DNA from 3 places in the Streptomyces sp. NBC_00631 genome. Region 2 is predicted to be linked to each of the others. Evidence: riboswitches for the same ligand, from Rfam matches in the RefSeq annotation. Region 2 holds a riboswitch; each other region holds the start of a gene.
The links. Region 2 has a riboswitch for cyclic di-AMP ahead of OHB00_RS04620 (C40 family peptidase). Riboswitches for the same ligand answer to the same signal wherever they lie in the genome.

Region 1 (4,581 bases), 1.0 Mb from region 2:
TGACAGCGGAATCCCTTCTCGATGATCTGTACGTCCTGTACGTTTTCAACAGAGAGCCCGGCCACTGGGCCGTCTCAGCCGCGAGGAGGGGCACAATCCATGACCCGACCGTCCGCCCGCTACGTCCTGCCCGAGTTCACCGAACGGACGACCGCGGGGCAGCGCCCCCTGGATCCGTACTCGAAGCTGCTGGAGGAGCGGATCGTCTTCCTCGGCACGCCCGTCGACGAGATCTCGGCCAACGACGTGATGGCGCAGCTCATGTATCTGGAGCACGCGGCTCCGGAGCGGGACATCTCGCTGTACATCAACTCCCCTGGCGGGTCGTTCAGCGCGATGGCCGCGATCTACGACACGGTCCAGTACGTGAGCTGCGACGTGGAGACGATCTGCCTCGGCCGGGCCGGGGCGTCGGCGGCGGTCCTGCTCGCGGCCGGCACACCGGGCAAGCGGTCCATGCTGCCCGGCGCGCGCATCGTGCTCCAACAGCCGTCGCTGCCGGAACCGGTGCAGGGCCAGCCGAGTGATCTGTTCATCCAGGCGGAGGAGTTGGAGCGGATCCGGGCGCTGCTCGAACAGATGCTCGTCCGACACACCGGGCGCACGGCGGAGCAGGTGCGCCAGGACCTGGAGCGGGACCTGGTCCTGGACGCGCGCGAAGCGCTGGCGTACGGCCTGGTGGACCGGGTCGTGCCCAGCCGCCGCCCCTCGCTCGGCCTGCCGGACGCGGGGTGAGCCGCCGATGCTGCCGCCGGAGCTGCCGCCACTGCCCGCACTGACCCGGGCCGAGGGCGAGCTGATCGACCGTTACCTGGACGTGGTGGACCTGCTGGGCCGGATCAACCCGGCGCAGAACGAGGACACCTACCGTGGGCTGCGAGCCGCGCAGGCGCTGGTGCGCGCGGCGTCCGAGCTGCGGGACGCGCTCGCCCTGATGCATCGGCGGGGCGAGACGGAGCTCCACGGGGACACGCTGGCACGGGCGTTGCGGGTGCTCGACGGCGAGCGCCGGACCGCTCGCGTCGCACTCCCGCCCGACTGCGTACGGTGAGACCCGCCGGACTCCGGTCCGGGGCGACGACGGCGCGAGGGGGCCGGAGTCGAAACGATCCAAAGGAGTTACCGCCGTTCGGTGGAGTGTGGCGTGGTTTTACCTGACCGCGAGGGCCGCTCGGACCGCCTGTTCGGGAGTGCCCGCGAGAGGCTTCCGCGCAGGTCCGGGGCTACGCAGGAGAGTTGACGAAGAATCGAACACAGGGCTGTCCACCCGAACGGGTGGGTGGTGAGTAACCCCACAAACCCCCGATTCCGTTGGGATTTTCGGACACGCGTGAGTGAAGATCCCTGTCTGACGACAAGCCCCCGCCACAGCGGCGGGGCGGTCCGGGCGGACGCCGAGTCCTGCCGCCGCCCGGATTGACCCGTCGACAGAAGTGCATCGGCAGGAGTGGAGGACCCGAGCAAGCCGGGTCGCCGGCACGGTCACGCCATGACCGGGCCGAGCAGCCCTTGGGGTGAAGCCGTGGCAACACGGCCGGGCAACTTCGCCAGCCCGAATCCGACAGGTCATCCTTCACAGGCGGCTGACGAAGGGTTGCGCATGACTGCGCTCAATCGTGTTCCGTCGCTCATGGCCCGGGCCGGTACGGCCTCGGCGCTGACCATCGCCGCCGTGGGTGGCTCGATCGTGATTCCGGGTGTCGCCTCCGACGCCTCGGCCGCCACGATGGCCACGAAGGCACTTCAGGTCGCCGCCTCGAAGAAGGGCGCGCCCTACCGGTGGGGAGCCACCGGGCCGAATCGGTTCGACTGCTCCGGGCTCACGCTGTACTCGTTCAAGAAGGCGGGCAAGACCCTGCCTCGTACGGCGGCCCAGCAGTACAACAAGACCCGTCACATCTCGGCCGGCAACCGCAAGGCCGGGGACCTGGTCTTCTTCCACTCGGGTTCCAGCGTGTACCACGTCGGCATCTACGCCGGGAAGGGAAAGATCTGGCACGCCCCGAAGACGGGGGACGTGGTGAGGCTCCAGAAGATCTGGACCCGCAGCGTCTGGTACGGCCGGGTCAGCTGACCCACCCCAGCGGCGGCCGGCAGGCAGGCAGGAGCTCAGGGCTACGGCTCCTGCTGGCCGGCCGCCGTGACGGTGCCGGCCGGGACCACCCAGGGGAGTTCGATGGAGACGGTCTTGCCGCCCTCCCGGGTGGGGCGCACCCGGAGCTTGCCGCCGCACTCGGCGGTCAGCCAGCGGATGATGACCATGCCGCGGCCGTTGTCCTGCTGGACCGCGGCGGGAAGTCTCTTGGGGAAGCGCGGATGACTGTCCGTGACGCCGATGCGCAGCTGTTCGTCGCGGTCGAGGACGAGGGCCACCGTGAAGGTGGGTGACTGCCCGAGGGTGTGCTGCACGGCGTTGGTGGCGAGTTCGGAGACGATGAGGCGGATGGTGTCCGCGGTCTCCGTCTCGGGTGGCAGTCCCCACTCCGCGAGGGTGTCCAGCACGTAGGAGCGGGCGGTGGAGACCGAGGCGGGATCGCTCGGCAGGGTGACGGATGCTTCCAGGTGGTCTGCCATGGCGACGTCGTCCCTTTCCTCGGGACCGGAGTCCGACACGGTGCGGATGGTTCGAGTACGGTCCCGGACTGGTGCTTCTCCGTCAGACTGCCATTACCGGGCCGGTCACGGGGAGCGATCCACCAAGATATGCATATATCTGTCGCTCGAAGCGGTGAACTCTGCTACCTCAGACCGTATTTGGGCGGCTCGGTAGGAGTAAGGAGTAGCCCATGCAGAACGGTCCCGCGGTACGCCGCCGGAAACTGGGCGCCGAACTGCGCACACTGCGCACCGGCGCCGGCCTCACGAGCGGTGAGGCCGCCCGTCTGGTGGGCTGGCATCAGTCGAAAGTGAGCCGGATCGAGACCGGCGCCAGCGGTGTGAAACCGGCCGATGTGCGGTTACTTCTGGACGCCTACGGTGTGGTCGAGGGGCAACTGCGCGAGTTGCTCCTGGTGTTGGCGGGGTCGGAGGACACTGCCGGACGCCACCACTGGTGGCACGCCTATCGCGGGGTACTGCCGCCCGCCTACCGGGATTTCATCAGCCTGGAGTCACAGGCCGGCGCCATGCGGACCCTGGAGACCCTGGTCGTGCCGGGGCTGCTGCAGACCCCTGAGTACGCGCGTGCGGTGACCCGGGCGGCCGTGGACGGGCGCGACGACGAGGCCCTGGACACCCTGGTGGAGGTGCGTCTGGCCAGGCAGGACGTGCTGCACAATGATCCGCCGCTGGAGCTGAACGCGGTCCTGGACGAGGCGGTGCTGCGCCGGGAGGTGGGCGGTCCCGGCGTGATGGCACGGCAGCTGGCGCGGCTGGTGGAGGCGGCCCGGCTGCCCCAAGTACGGCTCCAGGTACTGCCGTTCGCGGCCGGGGCGCATATCGGCATCACCGGGCCTTTCGTAATCTTCTCATTTCCGAGCACTTCTGATCTGGACGTGGTTGTTATCGACCAGTTGACGAGTAGCCTCTACCTGGAGCGGAAAGAAGACCTCCAGGCATACACGGAGGCCTTCAACACGCTCCGGATCCACGCCCTTTCGCCCGAGGACTCGTTGGATTACATCGCCGCAATAGCTGACGGCGCGTAAGGAGGCACCATGACTGCACTGCCTCGGAACGTACCTTCAAGTGCTGATCTGCACGGACTGCCGTGGCTGCGCAGCAGCTACAGCACCGGAGCGAACAACTGCGTGGAGACGGCACGGCCGCGCTCCGGCCCGTCGGCCGGACTGCTCGCCGTGCGCGACTCCAAGGCTCCGGCGGGACCCGCGCTGCTCTTCTCCCCCGAGAGCTGGGCGGGTTTCATGGCCGCGTTCACCGACTGATCAGCCCCAGAAGAGTCTGATCAGGGACGACCGAAGCTGACCGGACTCCCACCCGATCCATCTCCTTGTCCCCTACTCGCCATCCGCTCGCGAGCCAGGCCCGGCCGTGTCACGCCGACTCATGGTCGTGTCTCGCCGATCACACGTACAGCGCGTTCGATCTCGGCCCCGGAGAGGTCGGCACGGGCGGTCAGCCTGAGCCGTGAGATGCCGTCCGGCACCGACGGCGGACGGAAACAGCCCACGGTCAGCCCTGCCGTCCGGCAGTCGGCCGCCCACTGCACGGCCTGCTCCGGGGACGGGGCCCGCACGGAGACCACCGCGGCGTCCGGCCGTACCGCTTCCAGACCCGCGGCGGTCAGCCGTGCGTGCAGTTCCGCGGCCACCTCACGGGCCCGTGCCGCACGCCCGGGCTCACGCCGCAGCAGCCGCAGGGCCGCCAGCGCGGCGCCCGCCGCCGCGGGGGCCAGACCGGTGTCGAAGATGAAGGTCCGGGCCGCGTTCACCAGATGGTCGATCACCCGGGCCGGTCCCAGCACGACCCCGCCCTGGCTGCCCAGCGACTTCGACAGGGTCGCCGTGACCACCACGTCGTCGGCGCCGGCGAGCCCGGCCGCGTACGGCGCGCCCCGCCCGCCGTCCCCGAGGACCCCGAGCCCGTGGGCGTCGTCGACCAGCAGCCCGGCACCGCGCTCCC
Region 2 (4,581 bases):
TTCAGTAATATGACCGAGGGTCAACAGGGACCCGCCGAGCGTGCATCCGCACGACGGCCGGGGGCAGCCGATGCGGCAGGGTCCGGTGACGTTCGGTCGCGAGCCGGCCGCCAGGGCCGCCGGTGCCGTCGGCTTCCCGCGGGCGCCGACCGCAGGCCGGGCAGCGGTGACGCTCGCACGGTCCCGCGGGCCGTTCGTGGCCGCCGAGGGCGGCACCGGCCGGGGCACGTACCGGAGCTTCACCTCCGTCGGGACGGCCGGAGTGCGGGTCGACCAGGTGCGCACCGGCGAGCTCCCGGGCAGGACCGAGAAGGAGTCGGAGCTGGCCGCGGTCAGCCGGCGCGGCCCCGTCGTACCGCACCTGGGCGGGCTGGACAGCGCGGAGCACGATGAGATGCTCCCGGTCCGAGCCCGCCCAGGACATGCTGCGCGGTGCGGGAGAAGGATCAGGCCGGGTTTCGCCGGGTCCACCACAGCAGCCCGGCCCCAAAGGCCAGCAGCAGCCCGCCGAAGACCGCGGGCCACAGGTGGGCACCGGTCTCGGCGAGACCGCCCTGGACCGCCTGGGGCTCGGTCTGGGGCTGCGTCCCGGAGCCGGTGGCCGGGGTCTGCTGACCGGCCGGAGCGGCGACCGCGGTGCCGGTCGGCGCGGCGGCCGGGCCGGTGGTCGGCGCCTCGGTGTCGGGCCGCTGTGTCGGCTTGCTGATCACACCGCCGCCCGACGACTTCGTGGTCGACGTCTTCCTCGGTGACACACTCGCGTCGACCCTCGGCAGCTCGGTGCCGCCGGAGGCGGGGGCGGTCTCCGTGGCCGGGGTGCCGGCCGGGGGCTCGGACGACGGCTGCTCGGACGGAGTCTGCTCCGACGACGGCTGCTCGGTCACCGGCTCGGACGGCTCGGCGCTCTGGCTCTGGGCCGGCGGTGCGACCGGGCTCGCCGTCTCGCTCGGAGTCGGCTCCGCGCTCTCGGACGGCGGCTGCTCGCCGGCCCCCGCCCCGCAGGTCCGGCCGGAGTTGATGCAGTCGACCATCGTCCGCATCAGGCTCTCGTCGAAGACGTTGATGAAGTCGCCGTGGTCGGTGACCGGCTTGTGCAGCTGCTCGGGGAACGAGTCCACCGCGAACAGCGGGACCGTGCGGCCGCCGTCCGCGAGGCTCGGCGCGTCCACGTCGTAGACGATGCGCTGCACCAGCTGCGGAATGGCCTGGAAGCCGGCCGGGCAGCTGCCGTCGGGAGCCTCGAACGCCACGTGGGTACGGTGGTTGGCGCTGTCGATGTTCCGGCCGTCCCAGCAGCTCTGGAACTTGAACGTGCGCACGACGTCACTGCCCGCGGGGCACAGCGGGTACTTGTCCTTGAGCTGCCGGTTCTCATAACCGGTGCAGCTCCACGAGGCGTTGGCGTTGGCCGGGCCGTTGACGAAGGCCTTGGCGTCGCCGGTGATGATGCGCAGCAGCCGCGGCATCTCGGTGACCTTGGAGGTCGGGTTGCCCTCGAAGGTCAGTGTGACCTGCTTGGCCGTGACGATCTGCCCGGCGTTGCCCTCGGTGCCGCCGCCCGGCTTGTCGGCGTCCCGCTCCTGCTTGCCGTTCTGCAGGCGCAGCACGGGCCAGTAGTACGTGGACTTGTCACCCCTGTCGGCGCAGCTGGTGTCGGCGTTCGCGAGGTCCTGGTCGCTGGCGAAGGCGTTGTTGGACTGGTTGCCGATGTAGTCGTGGAAGTGGTGGGCGCCGTTGGAGACACCGGGCGCGACGATCACGTTGTCCGAGTTGAACAGGCCGTTCGCGTTGACACCGCAGCTGGAGCTGAAGGTGCCGGTGGAGCCGCCGGGCCGTTCGGCGGGGGTGGTGACGTCGGGCTGGACGGAGGTGATGTCCGCGTAGTCCGCGGCGACCGGGCCGTTGCCGCCCTGGCCGCCGGCGCCGGTGCCCTGGCTCGGCGCGGCGCTGCCCTGGCCGCTCTGGCTCGGCGTGGCACTGCCCTGGGGTGCCGCCGACTGCCCGGCGCCCTGGTTGGAGGAGCGCAGGGTGCAGGCGGCGAGGTCGTCGAGGCCCTGCGGGCGGTCGCCCTCGCGGTCGATGGCGTCGGCGATGCGCCGGATCGACTCGGACCGCTTCTCCTTCAGCGGGTTCATGATCGTCTGGTCGGCGAGATCGGGGTTCTGTTCGATCGCCGCGGCGGACTGGGTGAGTTGCTGGTAGGCGGCCGCCACCTGCTGGTCCAGCCGGGCGAGTTCACCGTCGACGTCGGCACGGGCCCCGTCGGGCACCGCCGTCAGCCGGCTGCCGACGTCGGGGCAGTAGATGGTGGGCGCGGACAGCACCTGGCCGGTGGCGACCTGGGCCTGCTGGTCCCCGCCGCCTTCGGTGGCCGAGGCGTAGACGTTCACCGCGACCAGCCCACCGCCGCCGAGCATCAGCGCGACCGCTGCGAAGGTCGCGCGTCGTGCGCCGGTCGGGCGTCTGCGCCTGTTGCGTCTCAAGGTCGTTCCCCTGCGTCTCGTGAGCGGCCGGACATGGAAATCCCCCGCCCTATACGGCCCGCGGGGCCACCGTGTTCAACAGACCCGCGAATTCACGGTGACCTCACAGAAACCGGGAGTTCCGCAGCGGCCGGGAGCAGGGAGCCGCGACCGACGGCAACGCCCCGGTGACCCTGCGAACGCACTGGATGCGCGCGAAATGCCGTCCGGTACGGTCGAGTTCCGAACGCTACGACGAACATCACAAATACGTATCGGACATTACGCACGTCAACCTTCACACGAGTGACACAAGTTGGCTAAGTTGACGTTTAAGCCGTTCGGCTCCCCCCGGCGAATCCCGTCGGGCCGCGCGGCCTCCGCCGAATCCGGTGCCCCCAGGGGCGAGTCCGGAGCCGGGGACCCAACCGATCACTGGGGTGAATCGGCCGACCGTCCGCGAGGACAGAGGCCGTAGGGCATGCCTTCCGGACGTCACCGCCCGAACCCGACAGCTAACCCGGTAGGCGGAGTACGGAAGGAGCACGACCCCTCAATGGCGCCCGAGAGCCGTGACGAGGTTCGACAGCGGATCGACAGCCTCTACGACCAGGCCGAGAACGCCACCGGGAACTACAACGCCACTCGTGCGGCGAGCGGGGGCTCGCGCTCACGTGGTGTCCCGCTGTTCAAGCGGCCCCGTCGCGACGACCCGGGCCTCGACAACATCGCCAGAGAGTGGTTCGAGGGCGCGCGCTCGAAGCTGGGGCCGAGCGTCCCGGCCGCGCTGCCCTCCGACCGGATGCCCGAACGGCCCGGCCCACGGCGGCCCGTCAGCGCCATGGCGGCCGACCTGCTCGCCCAGCTGGAGGACTCCGGCCCGTCGCGGCTGGAGTTGACCGCGGGGCCGTCCGCGCAGAGCGAGATCGAGGTCGTCCGTGAGTTGCCGGCGCGCCCGAAGCTGGAGTTGACGGCGGGGCCCGCCGCGGCGCTTCCCGCCGGGCCGTCCGGTGCGCCCAGGGCGCTGCCCGCCGCCACGCCCCAGCGGCCCGCGCCGGGTACCTTCAAGACCAGGAACCAGCTCAAGCTCGCCAAGGCGCGCGAGGTGCTTTCCCAGCGCACCGGGCAGCGCGCCGTCCCCGCGCTCGAACCGGCGCCGGCCGCCCAGCCCGCACCGGCCCCGTGGGCCACGCCCGAGGCCCAGGTCCCGGCGCAGCCGTGGCAGGCTCCCGCCGTCGGCATACCCACCCAGCGCACCGGCAGCGGTTCCTTCCGGACCGACGCCCTCGCCGCCACGCGCGCGCTCCCGGCGGTGACCGAGACGGGCGGCATCCCGATCGTGTCCCCGTCGGACACCGGGACCTTCCGCATCATGACCCCGGGGGGCGCCGACAGCGCCCCACGCCGGGCCTCGGCGGACTCGGGCGGCTTCCGCGTCATGACCCCCGGCAGCACCGACAACACCCCACGACAGACCCCCGCCGACTCCGGCGGCTTCCGCGTCATGACCCCCGGCGGCTCGGGCGGCGGGACCTACCAGACCGCGTCGCCCATGGACGCGGGCGCCGCGCAGGCTCCGGTCCCGTCGCCGGGGGACACCGGCTCCTTCCGCATCATGACCCCGGGCGCCACGGGCTCGTTCCCGATGCCGACCCAGGCCGACGGGGGCGCCTTCCCGACCGCCGACGCCATGAGCACGAGCGTCTTCCCGACCGCGGCTCCCACGAACAGCGGCGCCTTCCCCACCGCCGCCACCATGAACAGCGGTGCCTTCCCGACCTCGGCGCCCGCCGCTCCCGCCCCGGCTCCGATGGACGCCGGCGGCTTCCGGGTCATGTCGCCGAACGCGCCAGCCGCCTACACCGAGGTGCCCCAGGCCGTCGCCGACACCGCCTACGCCGCCGGCGCGTACGCGTACACCGCGGCCGCCCCCGCCGCCCCCGCACCGCCCATGGCCGCCATGCCGCCGGCCGCCCCCTACGCCGCGGCGCCCACCGCCGACATGGCCGGTGCCTACGCGGCAGGCATGCAGTCCGCCGACGCCCTCTACGCCTACGCCACCGCCGCGATGCCCGCGCCGATGGCGCCGCCCATGCCCACGCCCATGGCGGCACCGATG
Region 3 (4,581 bases), 5.8 Mb from region 2:
TCGATCGTCGCCTCCGCGTTGCCACCGGTGCCCTTCACCGCGACGACCGTGCCGAGGCCGAACTGGTCGTGGGTGACGCGGTCGCCGACGGCCAGCGAGACCACCGGCTTCTCCGAGGTCCGCCGGGTGGCGAAGCCGGACGCGCCCGACGCCGAGGAGCGCGAGCGGGTCGAGGAGAGCGAGGCCGCCACGCCCGCCGCGGGCCCGGCGGAGACCGGCGCCATCGCCCCGGTCCGCTTCCACTCCAGATACGCGCCCGGGATCTCCTCCAGGAAGCGCGAGGGCGGGTTGTACGACGGCTGGCCCCAGGCGCTGCGCATCGACGACCGGGTGAGGTACAGCCGCTCCCGCGCGCGTGTGATGCCGACGTAGGCGAGGCGCCGCTCCTCCTCCAGTTCCTTGGTCTGGCCGAGGGCGCGCATGTGCGGGAAGACGCCGTCCTCCATACCGGTCAGGAACACCACCGGGAATTCGAGGCCCTTGGCGGTGTGCAGGGTCATCAGGGTGATGACGCCGTCGCCGTTCTCGTCCTCGTCGGGGATCTGGTCGGAGTCGGCGACCAGGGCCACCCGCTCCAGGAAGTCGGCGAGTCCGCCCGACTGCTCGCCCTCGCCGGACTCCTGCTCGAACTCCAGTGCCACGGAGGCCAGTTCCTGGAGGTTCTCGATGCGGGTCTCGTCCTGGGGGTCCGTCGAGTTCTGCAACTCGGCCAGGTAGCCGGTGCGTTCGTAGATCGCCTCCAGGACCGTGGCGGGTCCTGCACCGGACTCCACGACCGTACGGAGGTCCTCCATCAGCGTGTTGAACCGCTTGACCGCGTTCGTCGACCGCGCGGCCATGCCGTACGCCTCGTCGACCCGCTTGAGCGCCTGCGGGAAGCTGATCTTCTCGCGCTGGGCGAGGGCGTCGATCATCGCCTCCGCGCGGTCGCCGATACCGCGCTTGGGCACGTTGAGGATGCGCCGGAGCGGGACCGAGTCCTCCGGGTTGGCCAGCACCCGCAGGTAGGCCAGGACGTCCCGGACCTCCTTGCGCTCGTAGAAGCGGACCCCGCCGACGACCTTGTAGGGCAGGCCGACGCGGATGAAGATCTCCTCGAAGACACGGGACTGCGCGTTGGTGCGGTAGAAGACGGCGACATCGCCCGCCTTCGCCTCGCCCGCGTCCGTCAGACGGTCTATCTCGTCGGCGACGAACTGCGCCTCGTCGTGCTCGGTGTCGGCGACGTATCCGGTGATCTGCGCGCCCGCGCCCGCGTTGGTCCACAGGTTCTTGGGGCGGCGGGACTCGTTGCGCTCGATGACCGCGTTGGCGGCGCTCAGGATCGTCTGCGTGGAGCGGTAGTTCTGTTCGAGGAGGATCGTCGTCGCGTTCGGGTAGTCCTCCTCGAACTGGAGGATGTTGCGGATCGTCGCGCCCCGGAAGGCGTAGATCGACTGGTCGGCGTCGCCCACGACGCACAGCTCGGCGGGCTCCAGGTCCTGCTCGCCGGGCGGGGTGTTCTCATCGTGTGCGCGGGTGCCGACCAGCTCGCGGACGAGGGCGTACTGGGCGTGGTTGGTGTCCTGGTACTCGTCGACCAGGACGTGCCGGAAGCGGCGATGGTAGTGCTCGGCGACGTCCGGGAAGGCGCGCAGCAGGTTGACCGTCGTCATGATCAGGTCGTCGAAGTCGAGGGCGTTCGCCTCGCGCAGCCGCGACTGGTAGAGGGCGTACGCCTGAGCCAGGGTCTTCTCGAAGCCGTCGCTCGCCTGGGCGGCGAAGTCCTCCTCGTCGATCAGCTCGTTCTTGAGGTTGCTGATCTTGGCGCTGAAGGACTTGGGCGGGTAGCGCTTGGGGTCGAGGTCCAGGTCGCGGCAGACCAGGGCCATCAGGCGCTTGGAGTCGGCCGCGTCGTAGATCGAGAAGGAGGAGGTGAAGCCGAGCTTCTTGCTCTCCCTGCGCAGGATCCGGACGCAGGCGCTGTGGAACGTCATCACCCACATCGCGTTCGCGCGCGGGCCGACGAGGTGCTCGACACGCTCCTTCATCTCACCGGCGGCCTTGTTGGTGAAGGTGATCGCGAGGATCTGGCCCGGGTGCACCTGGCGCGCGCCGAGCAGGTGGGCGATGCGGTGGGTGAGCACGCGCGTCTTGCCGGAACCGGCGCCGGCCACGATGAGCAGCGGGGAGCCGGCGTGCACGACGGCCGCCCGCTGGTTGTCGTTCAGCCCCTCCAGGAGCGCGGCCGGGTCCAGGGCCGGGCGGGCCGCGCCGTCGCGGTAGTAGGCGTCCCGGTCCGGGGGCGCGTCGAACTGCCCGCCGAACAGATCGTCCGGAACCGACTCCGGAGCGTGCTCGTCCTCGGGCGGCGGCGGGGGTTCCTCGTCGTGGCCGCGAGGGGCCTGGAGGCTCGCCAGGAAGCTGTCGTCAAAGAGGCTGCTCATCGCTCTCCGAGTCTAGGGCGCCCCACCGACAACCGGTCGCCGCCCCGAAAACTCGCCCGGGTGACCGGGCGGATCCACTCCGTCACGGCCGGTCGAAGCGTGTCCCGGAACCGGGAGCGTCCACCGCGGGCCGTTCCGTTCTTGCGGACAAGCCGCCCATAACTTCCCCGATCACCCTGCCCGGACGGACCTCAACACCAAGGTCACGAAAATGTATCGGGCATATCGCACATCAACCTTCACACGGGCCACACGAGTTGGCTAGCGTGCCGGGCAGGCCGTACGACCCCCACCGGCGAACGTCGCCGGGCCGCACGGCCTCCGCCGAGTCCGGGGCGCCGCCGCGCATCCGGAGCCGGGGACCCACACCGACCTTGGGGTGAATCGGTCCCAACTCCCCACCGGGGAGAACACCGTAGGGCAACCCTTCCGAACCACCCGCCCGAACCCGACAGCTAACTCGGTAGGCGGAGCGTGGAAGGAGTCGCCTCAGTTGGCGTCGCACCGCAAGTCCCGCCCGTCCGCAACGCGCGTAGCAGGCATACGCACCCCCGCCCTGGCCACCGCCGCCCTCACTTCCGTGGCCCTGCTCTCCCAGACGGCCAACGCCGCGCCGTCCGCGGACGGCAAGCCCAGCCTGGAGGAGGTCGAGAAGAAGGTCGACGATCTGTACCGGCAGGCGGAGTCGGCCACCGAGAAGTACGACGCGGCCAAGGAGAAGACCGGCAAGCAGCGCAAGCACGTCGACACCCTGCTCGACGACGTCGCCAAGCGCACGGACCGGCTCAACAAGGCGCGTGAGGAGCTGGGCTCGTTCGCCGCCGCCCAGTACCGGACCGGGACCGAGGTCCCCCAGACGGCGACCTTCCTGCTCGCGAACGATCCGCAGGACTACTTCGACCAGTCGCAGCTGATGGGCCGACTGACCTCGCGCCAGAAGGACGCGGTCGACGATTACGTCACACAGCAGTCCGCGACCATGAAGAAGCGGCAGGAAGCCGCCAAGAGCCTCCAGACGCTCACCGAGACGCAGGACGACCTCAAGACCGCCAAGACCACCGTCCAGGCGAAGCTGACCTCCGCGCGGGAGCTGCTGTCGCAGCTGACGGCCGCGGAGAAGGCACGGCTGGCGGCGATCGAGAAGCGCCGGCAGGAGGAGGCGGCCCGCAAGGCGGCGGAACTGGCGAAGCAGCAGGCCGCGACCGCCGACCAGGAAACGTCCTCGGCCTCGACGTCGGGCGGTTCCTCTTCCGGATCCGACTCCGCTTATGCCACGAAGGCCGCCAAGGCGATCGCCTTCGCCCGCGCGCAGATCGGCAAGCCGTACGTCTGGGGCGCCACCGGTCCCGGCTCCTACGACTGCTCCGGGCTCTCCCAGGCCGCCTGGAAGGCCGCGGGCGTCTCCCTGCCGCGTACCACCTACGACCAGGTGAACGCCGGCACCACCGTCCCCCTCGCCGAAGCCCAGCCCGGCGACCTGGTCTTCTTCTACGACGACGTCAGCCACGTCGGCATCTACATCGGCAACGGCATGATGATCCACGCCCCGAAGCCCGGCGCGTACGTCCGGGAGGAGTCGATCTACTACGGGGGCGAGTCGATCATCCACAGCGTGGTACGCCCGGCCTGACCGGACGGCCTGACCCGAGGGGTCGCCCACCGGCCTTCAGCGCTCCCGTCCCGCGACCGCGCGGTTTTCGGACCGCACGCGCGCGTGCCCCGTTCACCCGATGGCCGACTCTCCCTAGCATCAGGGACATGTCCGGCATCTCGCCCTTCCGCGCCTGGTGGGCGCAGCGTCCGCCGGCCGCCGGGGCCGCTGTGATGGCCACCGGCATCATGTCGATGGGGTTGCACCTGGTGGGCGCGGAGAGCGTGTCCAGGGTGGCGCTGGTGCTGGCCTGCGCGATGTGGCTGGCGCTGGCCGCGGACTTCGTCGCACGGCTGGTGCTCGACCGTCGGCAGTGGGCGGCTCAGGCGCGGACGCCGGGCGCGCTCACCGCCGTGGCCGCGACGGCGGTGCTGGGGACGCGGTTCTCGGCGCTCGGGTGGCAGCTCCCCGCCGAGGCTCTGCTGGCGCTGTCGATGGTGCTGTGGCTGCCGTTGCTGATCCCGGTCGTGAACAACTGGAAGCCGCGCATGCCCGGTGCCGTCT

Region 1: linked by a shared signal. The riboswitch ahead of OHB00_RS09295 (C40 family peptidase) and the one ahead of OHB00_RS04620 (C40 family peptidase) in region 2 are both predicted to bind cyclic di-AMP.
Region 3: linked by a shared signal. The riboswitch ahead of OHB00_RS31230 (NlpC/P60 family protein) and the one ahead of OHB00_RS04620 (C40 family peptidase) in region 2 are both predicted to bind cyclic di-AMP.

The regions. Positions count from the first base shown of each region.
Region 1 covers NZ_CP107734.1:2,017,509-2,022,089, forward strand. Annotated here, with positions in the region: gene OHB00_RS09285 (ATP-dependent Clp protease proteolytic subunit) at 100-735, shown strand; gene OHB00_RS09290 (hypothetical protein) at 743-1,051, shown strand; cyclic di-AMP (ydaO/yuaA leader) riboswitch at 1,413-1,597, shown strand; gene OHB00_RS09295 (C40 family peptidase) at 1,601-2,074, shown strand; gene OHB00_RS09300 (ATP-binding protein) at 2,116-2,574, opposite strand; gene OHB00_RS09305 (helix-turn-helix domain-containing protein) at 2,787-3,647, shown strand; gene OHB00_RS09310 (DUF397 domain-containing protein) at 3,657-3,884, shown strand; gene OHB00_RS09315 (8-amino-7-oxononanoate synthase) at 4,004-4,581, opposite strand, start outside.
Region 2 covers NZ_CP107734.1:969,143-973,723, forward strand. Annotated here, with positions in the region: partial or broken gene OHB00_RS04610 (lipoprotein) at 71-394, shown strand; gene OHB00_RS04615 (DUF1996 domain-containing protein) at 447-2,417, opposite strand; cyclic di-AMP (ydaO/yuaA leader) riboswitch at 2,834-3,008, shown strand; gene OHB00_RS04620 (C40 family peptidase) at 3,019-4,581, shown strand, end outside.
Region 3 covers NZ_CP107734.1:6,772,425-6,777,005, reverse strand. Annotated here, with positions in the region: gene pcrA (DNA helicase PcrA) at 1-2,426, opposite strand, end outside; cyclic di-AMP (ydaO/yuaA leader) riboswitch at 2,739-2,912, shown strand; gene OHB00_RS31230 (NlpC/P60 family protein) at 2,920-4,056, shown strand; gene OHB00_RS31225 (tellurite resistance/C4-dicarboxylate transporter family protein) at 4,185-4,581, shown strand, end outside.